DNA from 2 places in the Streptomyces sp. NPDC008137 genome. Region 2 is predicted to be linked to the other one. Evidence: predicted binding sites of a transcription regulator. Region 2 holds the regulator's gene; the other holds the start of a gene.

Region 1 (5,743 bases), on a different contig from region 2:
GCGCGGCGGACGCGGTGCGCGGGCTCTCGGGTTGCTGTGAATCGGCTCTCGCGTGGCGCCGGTCACAGACAGTGGGGCAGGTGTACGCGAAGGCTGGGGCACGACGGAAGGAGCGCCCGTTGTGGAACGCAACGCGCCGTCCGACGAGACGGCCGTGACGGCGCCGACGGGCGCGCGCGTCTCCGGCGCGCCGGAGGTGCTGGACGGGGTTCCGAGGCAGCGGGGCCCGCGGGAGAGCCCGGATGCGGGCGTACGGGAGCCCGGCCCCGTGCGGGAGCCCCGGCTCCGGGCGCCGCTGCGGCCCTGGCGGCTGCTGCCCACGCCCACGGGCGCGCCCTTCACCTTCGGCTACGCGGTCCTCCTCGGTGTCACCTCGCTGATCTCCGCGTACGCGGACCCCGCGCTGGTCCACGCCCTGCTCCAGGGCTCCAGCACCGATGTGGCGCACCTGGTGCGGACGCCGGAGCTGGTGCTGATCGGCAGCGCGCTGTGGGTCGCTGGCGGGGTGGCCTCGCCGTTCACGATCGCGTTCGTGCTGGTGCTGACCGCGCTGGAACGGCGGATCGGCGGCCTGCGCACGGCCGGTGTCTTCCTGCTCGGGCACGTCCTGGCCACCCTGGCGACCGAGGTCCCGGTGGGGCTCGCGGTGCTGGCCGGGCACCTCCCCGACAGTTCGCTGCACCGCCTCGACTACGGCGTCAGCTTCGGCGTCGCGGCCGGCACCGGCGCCCTGGCCGGCCTTCTCTCCCCCTGGCTGCGCGTGCCCCTGCTGGCCGTCTTCGGCGGAATGCTGCTCCAGGACCTTCTCGCCCTCAGCGACCCGATGACGAACTGGGGCCACCTGATCGCCCTGGCCATCGGCATCGCGACCTGGCCGGTGCTGCGGCGGTGGCGCGCGAAACGCGCTGTCGCCGGGAGCTGAGGGCGAGGCTCGTCACGCCGGAGTGTCGTGCCGGGCGCTGGTCAGCAGGGCCACCGCCTCCCAGCCCAGTGCCTCGTAGAGCCGTCGTCCCGCGGGTGTCCCGGACAGGACGCCGGTCCGCGCCCCCTGCTGGAAGGCGGCGTGCTGGAGCGTCCGCATGACGAGGCCGCCGAGCCCTCTGCGGCGGTGCCCGGGGGCCGTCTCGATCTGGTCGGCGACGGCGGTCTCGCCCGTCGGGGCGATCTGGCCGCGCGCGGCGAGGGAGCCGTCCGGCGCGGCGACCAGTACGCGCGTCACCCCGCCGCGTGACCAGGTGCGCAGCCGGTAGCCGTCGGGAACGTCCGGAACGTCGTCCGCCGCCAGGGGGACCGTCATCAGACAGCCGGGCTCGGGGTCGATCCACCAGCTCTCGTCCAGCCAGCCGGCGACCACCGAAGGATCCCGGAACGCCTTCAGCCAGACCGCGTCCCCGGTCACGTCGCCGGCCACCTTGCGGACGGCCGTCTCGTCGAGATCCTCGCCCGTCGCGCCGAACACATGCCGTGTGACGTGGCCGATCGCCCCCACGTCGATCGTGCAGCCCCAGGGCTCGGTCACCGGTGGAGCCGCCCCGCGCGAGACGACCCATCCGTCCACCCATGCCCGCACGGTCGCTTCCATGCCGCCCCCTTGGTAATGGTCATTTCCGTATTCTGCCTGTTACGGAAATCGACCTTACCCGCCCGCCCTTTCCTCGTGTCACGAGTGATCGCTCACAGCGAACGGCGGCGGGGGAACATCCGGCAGCTCCCGTGCATTGAGTCGGCATAGCTCAACTTGACTGCCGAAGGGGAGATCATGGCTGCTGAGTCCAAGGCGTTCACACCGCTCACCCTGCCCGTGCTGCCGCTCGACGGCGAGGTCGTGCTGCCCGGCATGGTGGTCCCGCTGGATCTGAGCGACTCCGAGGTCCGTGCCGCGGTGGAGGCCGCTCAGGCCGCTGCCAGGTCAACGCCCGGGAAGCCGCGGGTACTCCTGGTGCCCAGGATCGACGGGACCTACGCGAACACCGGTGTCCTGGGCACCGTCGAGCAGGTCGGCCGGCTCGCCGACGGCGATCCCGGTGCTCTGATCCGCGGCCGGGGCCGGGTGCGCATCGGGGCGGGAACCACGGGTCCCGGCGCCGCCCTCTGGGTGGAGGGCACCCGTCTCGACGAGACCGTGCCGGATCCGCTGCCCGGCCAGGTCACCGAACTGGTGAAGGAATACAAGGCACTCGCCACCGCATGGCTGCGGGGCCGCGGCGCGTGGCAGGTCGTCGACCGGGTGCAGGCCATCGACGACGTCTCGGCGCTCGCCGACAACTCCGGCTACTCACCGTTCCTGACCACCGACCAGAAGATCGAGCTGCTGGAGACCACCGACCCGGTGGCCCGGCTGAAGCTCGCCGCCCAGCAGCTGCGCGACCACCTCGCCGAGCAGGACGTGGCCGAGTCCATCGCCAAGGACGTCCAGGAGGGCGTCGACAAGCAGCAGCGCGAGTTCCTGCTGCGGCGTCAGCTGGAAGCCGTCCGCAAGGAGCTGCGCGAGCTGAACGGCGAGCAGGACGGCGAGGAGTCCGACGACTACCGCGCCCGCGTGGAGGCCGCGGACCTGCCCGAGAACGTCCGCGAGGCCGCGCTCAAGGAGGTCGACAAGCTGGAGCGGTCCTCCGACCAGTCGCCCGAGGGCTCCTGGATCCGCACCTGGCTCGACACGGTCCTGGAGATGCCGTGGAGCGAGCGCACCGAGGACGCGTACGACATCCAGGGCGCCCAGGCCGTCCTCGACGCCGAGCACGCCGGGCTGGAGGACGTGAAGGAGCGGATCACCGAGTACCTCGCGGTGCGCAAGCGGCGTACCGACCGGGGCCTCGGCGTGGTCGGCGGGCGGCGCGGCGGTGCCGTGCTCGCGCTCGTGGGGCCGCCCGGCGTCGGCAAGACCAGCCTCGGTGAGTCCGTCGCCCACGCCATGGGCCGGAAGTTCGTGCGCGTCGCTCTCGGCGGTGTGCGCGACGAGGCCGAGATCCGCGGCCACCGGCGTACGTACGTCGGCGCCCTGCCCGGCCGTGTCGTCCGGGCCATCAAGGAGGCCGGGTCGATGAACCCGGTCGTGCTCCTCGACGAGATCGACAAGGTGGGCTCGGACTTCCGGGGCGACCCGGCCGCCGCCCTCCTCGAAGTCCTCGACCCGGCGCAGAACCACACCTTCCGGGACCACTACCTGGAGGTCGAGCTGGACCTGTCGGACGTGGTCTTCCTGGCCACCGCCAACGTCCTGGAGGCCATCCCGGAGGCGCTGGCCGACCGGATGGAGATCGTCCGCCTGGACGGCTACACCGAGGACGAGAAGGTCGTCATCGCCCGCGACCACCTGCTGCCGCGCCAGCTGGAGCGGGCCGGGCTCGCCGCCGACGAGGTGACCGTCGACGAGAGCGCGCTGCGCAAGCTCGCCGGTGAGTACACCCGCGAGGCGGGAGTCCGGAACCTGGAGCGGTCCGTCGCACGGCTGCTGCGCAAGGTCGCGGCCCAGCACGAACTGGGCGAGCGGAAGCTGCCCTGCACCGTCACGGACGGGGATCTGCGCGACCTGATCGGCCGGCCGCACCACGTGCCCGAGTCCGCGCAGGACCCGGCCGAGCGGCGGACGTCGGTGCCGGGCGTGGCGACCGGGCTCGCGGTGACCGGGGCGGGCGGTGACGTGCTGTACGTGGAGGCGTCGCTGGCCGACCCGGAGACGGGCGCGGCCGGACTGACCCTCACCGGCCAGCTGGGCGACGTGATGAAGGAGTCCGCCCAGATCGCGCTGAGCTTCCTGCGCTCCCGCGGTGCCGAGCTCGAACTGCCGGTGGGTGATCTGAAGGACCGGGGCGTGCACATCCACTTCCCGGCGGGCGCGGTCCCCAAGGACGGCCCCAGCGCCGGCATCACGATGACCACGGCCCTGGCGTCCCTGCTGTCCGGCCGGCTCGTTCGCACGGACGTGGCGATGACCGGCGAGGTCTCGCTGACCGGGCGGGTCCTGCCGATCGGCGGCGTGAAGCAGAAGCTGCTGGCCGCGCACCGCGCCGGGGTCACCACCGTGATCATCCCCAAGCGCAACGAACCCGACCTGGACGACGTCCCGGCCGAGGTGCTGGACAGGCTCGACGTCCACGCCGTGACCGACGTCCGCCAGGTCCTGGAGCTGGCGCTCGCGCCCGCGACGAACGGGGCGGCGCCGGAGGTTCCGGTGGCCGCGTGACGGAGGCCGTCGGACAGGGAAGGCCCGGGTTCTCGTGAGGGAGGCCCGGGCCTTCACCGTGTGGCGGCCCTGTGTACAGGCGTGCCGTGACCTGCGGAATACTTGCCGAACTGCGGTGATGGCGGCAGGTGACGGAAGATTTCAGTACGGGGCGACGACCGAGGCAGGGGCTGACGTGCGGGACAACGGGAACGGCGGTGGGCCGGGAGGCGAATCCGCGCTGGCCGCGAGCGGTGTGGACCAGCCCGCCTTCCTCGCGCTGGAGCGTGAGCTGACCGTGCTGCTGCGGCGCGCTCGGGCCAACCAGGGCGAGATGGCCCGCGAGGTCCACCCCGACCTGGAGTCGTCCGCGTACGGGCTCCTCGTCCGGCTCGACGAGTGCGGCAGCCAGCGGGCCACCGAGCTCGCCGGCTACATCGGCGTCGGCAAGGCCACGATGTCCCGCCAGCTCCGCGCCCTGGAGGAGCTCGGGCTGGTCGCGCGCGAGCCCGACCCCGCCGACGGCCGGGCCTGGCTCGTCGCCCTCACCCAGGAGGGCCACGACCGCGTCCGCCGGGTGCGGGAGGCCCGCCGCGCCCGCTACGCCGGCCGCCTGGCCGACTGGGACACCCACGAGGTCACGGAACTGGCCCGGCTGCTGCACCAGCTCAACCGCGGGATGGAGAAGTAGGACCGGGCAGCCGCTCAGAACTCCACGTACACGGCCGTCGCGTCGTCGTGCCGCTTGCTCCTGCCCAGGAACGCCGCGGCGGCCTCCGACCGTTCCAGTGCCCGGACGCGGTCCACCAGTGCCTGCGGGCCCTCCTTGCGCACGAGGTGGAAGCAGTCCGTCCAGTCGCCCTCCGCGAACCGCTCCACCCAGCGCGTGGCGCCGTCCGTCAGGGCCGCCAGCGCCCGGACCTGCCGGCGGGGCAGGGTTCCGGTCACCGCCCGCGTCGCCACCGAGGGGTCGGCGGCCGCCGTCCAGAAGCCGCCCTCCTTGTTGCGGACCGTGGAGTCGACCAGCGCGTCCGTGGCCAGGGCCGAGCGGGGCAGCAGGGAGAGGCGGTCGTCGAGGACGGGAGTCACGACGCCGTCGGGCGACTCCAGCAGCAGCGCGGAGTCCGAGAGCACCAGGTACTCCACCGTGGCCGGGGACCAGCGGGCCACGACCACCGTGGCCTGCGGAGTCCTGGGGTGAGAAAGGTCACAGGTTGCGGCGTGCGCCTCGGAGGTACGCGCGATGGCGCGGGACAAGGCGTCGACCAGGGGAGCATCCGGGAGTGAAACGGTCAGTTCGGTCAGGGCTCCGCCGAGGCGTGCGGTGAACCAGGGGACGGAATGCAGACAGCCCGTCCCGGCCTTCGGCGGCGTGACACCGTCCAGGACGACGACCGAACCACCCTGCCCTGAGGCCGGTAGTCCGACACTGGCGAAGTCCTCGTTGGGGCGGTCGGCGTCTCCCGGCTCCGAGGCGAGTTCAGTACGCATCCAGCCAGTCTGCACGAGCCCTTCACAAGGGTCGCAAAAGGCTGGCAATGGTTGCGGGATCGCTGCGGCAACGCAGGTCAGACGCCTGTT
Region 2 (5,743 bases):
CCTGCTGGAGCGCTGCAAGACGCCGTTCCACAACGTCATCAAGGACGCCGGGATCAACCTCTCCGAGATCGACCACGTCGTTCTCGTCGGTGGCTCCACGCGTATGCCCGCCGTCGCCGAGCTGGTCAAGGACCTGACCGGCGGCAAGGACGCCAACAAGGGCGTCAACCCGGACGAGGTCGTCGCCATCGGCGCCGCCCTGCAGGCCGGTGTCCTCAAGGGCGAGGTCAAGGACGTCCTGCTCCTCGACGTCACCCCGCTGTCCCTCGGTATCGAGACCAAGGGCGGCATCATGACCAAGCTCATCGAGCGGAACACGACGATCCCGACCAAGCGGTCCGAGATCTTCACCACCGCCGAGGACAACCAGCCCTCCGTGCAGATCCAGGTCTACCAGGGCGAGCGCGAGATCGCGGCGTACAACAAGAAGCTCGGGATGTTCGAGCTGACCGGTCTGCCCCCGGCGCCCCGCGGCGTCCCGCAGATCGAGGTGTCCTTCGACATCGACGCCAACGGCATCATGCACGTCACGGCGAAGGACCTCGGCACCGGCAAGGAGCAGAAGATGACCGTCACCGGCGGCTCCTCGCTGCCGAAGGACGAGGTCGACCGCATGCGCCAGGAGGCCGAGCAGTACGCGGAGGAGGACCACAAGCGCCGCGAGGCCGCCGAGTCCCGCAACCAGGGCGAGCAGCTCGTCTACCAGACCGAGAAGTTCCTCAAGGACAACGAGGACAAGGTCCCGGGCGAGATCAAGACCGAGGTCGAGGAAGCCGTCGCCGAGCTGAAGGAGAAGCTCAAGGGCGAGGACTCGGCCGAGATCCGCACCGCCACCGAGAAGGTCGCGGCCGTCTCGCAGAAGCTCGGCTCTGCCATGTACGCGGACGCCAACGCCGCGCAGGCCGCCGGCGGGCCCGAGGGTGCCGCCGACGGTGGCGCCAAGGCCGCTGACGACGACGTCGTCGACGCCGAGATCGTCGACGAGGACCGGAAGGACGGTGCCGCGTGACGGAGGAGACCCCGGGCTTCGACGAGCAGCAGCCCGACGTCCCTTCCGGCGCCACCTCCGATGACGCCGAGCCGAAGGCCGCCCCCTCCGAGGAGGCGGCGGCCCCGGCCGGGGACACGGGACAGGACGTGGCCCTGGTGGCCCAGCTGGACCAGGCCCGCACGGCGCTCAACGAGCGCACGGGCGACCTCCAGCGCCTCCAGGCCGAGTTCCAGAACTACCGCCGCCGGGTCGAGCGCGACCGGATCGCGGTCAAGGAGATCGCCATCGCGAACCTCCTGACCGAGCTCCTGCCCGTGCTCGACGACATCGGCCGCGCGCGGGAGCACGGCGAACTGGTCGGCGGCTTCAAGTCCGTCGCCGAGTCGCTGGAGAGCACCGCGGCGAAGATGGGCCTGCAGCAGTTCGGCAAGGAGGGCGAGCCCTTCGACCCGACGATCCACGAAGCCCTGATGCACAGCTACGCACCCGACGTCACCGAGACGACGTGCGTGGCGATTCTGCAGCCCGGGTACCGGATCGGCGAGCGCACCATCCGCCCCGCGCGGGTGGCGGTGGCCGAACCCCAGCCGGGGGCGCAGACGGTCAAGGCGGACGAGTCCGCCGACGCCGACGACAAGGAGAACGGTGGCCCGGACGAGGGCTGACGTCATATCGGACGACAGGAAGGAGGGGCGTCGAGGATGAGCACCAAGGACTTCATCGAGAAGGACTACTACAAGGTCCTCGGCGTCCCCAAGGACGCCACCGAGGCCGAGATCAAGAAGGCGTACCGGAAGCTCGCCCGCGAGAACCACCCGGACGCCAACAAGGGAAACGTCAAGGCGGAGGAGCGCTTCAAGGAGATCTCCGAGGCCAACGACATTCTCGGCGACCCCAAGAAGCGCAAGGAGTACGACGAGGCACGCGCCCTCTTCGGCAACGGCGGCTTCCGGCCGGGTGCCGGCGGGAGCGGCGGTTCCTTCAACTTCGACCTGGGCGACCTCTTCGGAGGCGGCGCCCAGGGCGGGGGACAGGGAGCCGGCGGCTTCGGCGGCGGGATCGGTGACGTCTTCGGGGGCCTGTTCAACCGCGGCGGAGCGGGCGGTGCGGGGACGCGCACGCACCCCCGGCGCGGCCAGGACATCGAGTCCGAGGTCACGCTCAGCTTCACCGAGGCGATCGAGGGCGCGACGGTCCCGCTCCGGATGTCCTCGCAGTCACCCTGCAAGGCCTGCTCGGGCACCGGCGACAAGAACGGCACGCCGCGCGTGTGCCCGACCTGCGTCGGCACCGGACAGGTCGCCCGGGGCAGCGGCGGCGGGTTCTCCCTGACCGACCCCTGCCCCGACTGCAAGGGCCGCGGCCTGATCGCGGAGCACGCCTGCGAGGTCTGCAAGGGCAGCGGCCGGGCCAAGTCCTCGCGGACCATGCAGGTGCGCATCCCCGCGGGCGTCAGCGACGGCCAGCGGATCCGGCTGCGCGGCAAGGGCGCGCCCGGTGAGCGGGGCGGCCCGGCGGGCGACCTGTACGTGGTCGTGCACGTCGACTCCCACCCGGTGTTCGGCCGCAAGGACGACAACCTCACCGTCACCGTCCCGGTGACCTTCGCCGAGGCCGCCCTCGGCGGCGAGGTCCGGGTGCCGACGCTGGGCGGCCCGCCCGTCACGCTGAAGCTGCCGCCGGGTACGCCGGGCGGCCGCACCATGCGCGCCCGGGGCAAGGGCGCGGTCCGCAAGGACGGCACCCGCGGGGACCTTCTGGTCACCGTCGAGGTGAGTGTTCCGACGGACCTGACGGGGAAGGCTCGTGACGCACTCGAGGCGTATCGCGAGGCGACTTCGGGTGAGGATCCGCGGGCGGATCTGTTCCAGGCCGCGAAGGGAGCATGAGTCAGATGGACGGTCGTCGGCGCAATCCGTATGAACTGACCGAGGAGACCCCGGTCTACGTCATCTCGGTGGCGGCCCAGCTGTCCGGCCTGCACCCCCAGACCCTGCGCCAGTACGACCGTCTGGGCCTGGTGTCCCCCGACCGCACCGCCGGCCGGGGCCGGCGCTACTCGGCCCGCGACATCCAACTGCTGCGCACCGTCCAGCAGTTGTCGCAGGACGAGGGAATCAACCTGGCCGGTATCAAGCGCATCATCGAACTGGAGAACCAGGTCGCAGCCCTCCAGGCCCGTGCGGCCGAACTGGAGAACGCCCTTGAGGGCGCGGCGGCGGCGATGCGCCAGCGCGAGGCCGCGGTGCACGCGTCGTACCGCCGGGACCTGGTGCCGTACCAGGAGGTCCAGCAGAGCAGCGCGCTGGTGGTGTGGCGGCCGAAGCGGCAGCAGCAGTCGGACTGACCGCCTGTCCACAGTCTGTGGAAGGGGCCGGGAGGCAACTCCCGGCCCCTTTCGCGTGCCTTGGGCCGGTTTCCCGGCTCTCCTTTCAATGATCAGACCATGCGGATCGCCTGGAGGTGATTCCGCAGAGTCTTCACAACCACTGCGGAGCGTGGTGTTGTCATCTCGTTAAGTGGTTTCGCTTGACGCTGGGGGCCGCGTCCGCGTTGGCTTTTCAGTCACATGGGCCACAAAGCTGTGCCCACGTCCGAATCACACGTGAAGTGAGCTCCCGACATGCGTCGTCGTATCTCCATATCCGTGGCCGCGGCCGCGATGTCTGTCACGCTCGCCGGATGCGGCGCGCTCAACGCGACGGGGAGCAGTGACGCGGCGAGCCCGGCCAAGGGCGACGACATCACGGTGGGCCTGCTGCTCCCGGAGAAGGCGAACACCCGGTACGAGAACTTCGACTACCCGATCATCAAGACGAAGGTCGAGTCCCTCACCAACAACAAGGGCCGCGTCGAGTACGCCAACGCCGAGGCGGACGCCGACACGCAGGCGGGCCAGATGCAGAAGATGATCGACGACCGGGTCGACGTGATCCTGCTGGACGCGGTCGACTCGCAGGCCATCGCGAGCGGCGTCAAGAAGGCCAAGGAGGCCGGCATCCCGGTCATCGCCTACGACCGGCTGGCCGAGGGGCCCATCGACGCCTACATCTCCTTCGACAACGAACTGGTCGGCGAGGTCCAGGGGCGCACCCTGCTGGAGGCCATCGGCGAGGACGCGAGCCTCTCCGACAAGATCGTCATGATGAACGGCTCGTCGACCGACCCGAACGCCAAGCAGTTCAAGGCGGGTGCGATGTCCGAGCTGAACGGCAAGGTGACGATCGCGCAGTCCTTCGACACCAAGGACTGGAAGCCCGAGAACGCCGAGGCCAACATGGCCGAGGCGATCCGGGCCATCGGCAAGGACGACATCGCCGCCGTCTACTCCGCCAACGACGGCATGGCCGGCGGCATCGTCAAGGCGCTGGAGGCCGCGGGTGTGACCGACCTGCCGCCGATCACCGGGCAGGACGCGGAGCTCCAGGCGGTGCAGCGGATCATCGCGGGCGAGCAGTACATGAGCGTGTACAAGTCGTACCCGCAGGAGGCCGAGAACGCGGCCGAGATGGCCGTGGCCAAGGTCCAGGGCCGGGACATCCAGTTCGCCGCCCTCACCCGCGACAAGGTCGACAGCCCCACCCACAAGGCCATTCCCGCCCAGCTGGTGCCCGTGGTCGCGCTCACGAAGGGGAACATCAAGGACACGGTGGTCGCGGACGACATCTACAAGCTGTCGGACATCTGCACGAGCAAGTACGAGACGGCGTGCCGGGCGATCGGCCTGAAGTGACCCTGTCCTGAAGCGATCCCTCCTGAAGTCCCCCTGTGACGGGCCGATTCCGACTGTGGCCCGCTTCCCCCCGTGGTGAAACCGGTAGGTACCGGTGGTTTCCGGTGGTCGCGGCGTGGGGAGCCGTGTTGCGGAGCAGGTCCCGTCCGCGCATAGTTGCGCTGCGGAAGACGGCGAACCGGGGGTGGGATGGGCGATGGCCGGGCACGGGACGGACGGGCATCCACACGGTGCTGACCGACTGTGCGAGGCCGGGGATCGCGTGTATTCCCGGGCCGTACGGCGGGGCCGCGTGCCGCGCGGGGATGCCGAACCGGTGCCCTGTCTGCTGGAACTCGCCCTGCTGCACCCGGACCCCGACGACATGGACTGGCTGGTGCCGACCTCACCGCAGGAGGTCATGACCCGGCTGCTGCGCGGGATGCACGACGAGGTCAGTGCCAGTCAGCGGCGGGTGGGTTCGGCGGTGGAGGCCGTCGAGTGGTACGCGGGTCTGGGCCGCCAGGTGCGGCCGGCCCCGTCGGCGGGGGAGGGCTCGGCGATCCGGGTGCTGGACGGACTCGCCCGGATCCAGGCCGCGATGGACGAGGCGACCGAGGCGTGCACGACCGAGGTGCTCACGGTCCAGCCAGGCGGCATCCGGCGCGAGGCGGAACTCTCCGAGGGCCTGCACCGGGCGATGGCGCTGCGCGGCCGCGGAGTGCGGATGCGGGACCTGTACACGCATGTCGCCCGGCACGGGCAGGGGCTGCTCACGTATCTGGAGCTGATGGGCGACACCGTGGAGGCCCGCACGCTCGACGAGGTGATCGACCGGCTGATCCTCTTCGACCGGACGGTGGCCTTCGTCCCCGCCAACACCGACCGCACGATGGCCCTGGAGCTGCGGCACCCGGCGATCGTCGAGTATCTGGTCACGGTCTTCGAGCGGCTGTGGCGCCTCGCCATCCCGCTGACCGCCCCGCTCCCCGACACGGGCATCGAGGGCATCTCCCACCGGGAACAGTCCATCGCGGCGC

Evidence for each region. Region 2 encodes HspR, which represses chaperone genes until heat shock. Its sites were predicted from a motif close to TTGAGNNNNNNNNNCTCAA; they were not measured.
Region 1: a site for HspR is predicted at 1,719-1,737, ahead of lon (endopeptidase La). Genes of this name have one in related genera too.

What each region holds. Positions count from the first base shown of each region.
Region 1 is NZ_JBIBHN010000053.1:12,418-18,160, forward strand. It holds gene ACFZBT_RS39790 (rhomboid-like protein) at 122-922, shown strand; gene ACFZBT_RS39795 (GNAT family N-acetyltransferase) at 935-1,582, opposite strand; gene lon (endopeptidase La) at 1,760-4,183, shown strand; gene ACFZBT_RS39805 (MarR family transcriptional regulator) at 4,359-4,853, shown strand; gene ACFZBT_RS39810 (protein phosphatase 2C domain-containing protein) at 4,868-5,653, opposite strand.
Region 2 is NZ_JBIBHN010000006.1:222,453-228,195, reverse strand. It holds gene dnaK (molecular chaperone DnaK) at 1-1,009, shown strand, start outside; gene grpE (nucleotide exchange factor GrpE) at 1,006-1,656, shown strand; gene dnaJ (molecular chaperone DnaJ) at 1,693-2,880, shown strand; gene ACFZBT_RS12690 (heat shock protein transcriptional repressor HspR) at 2,886-3,338, shown strand; gene ACFZBT_RS12685 (substrate-binding domain-containing protein) at 3,615-4,724, shown strand; gene ACFZBT_RS12680 (LuxR C-terminal-related transcriptional regulator) at 4,921-5,743, shown strand, end outside.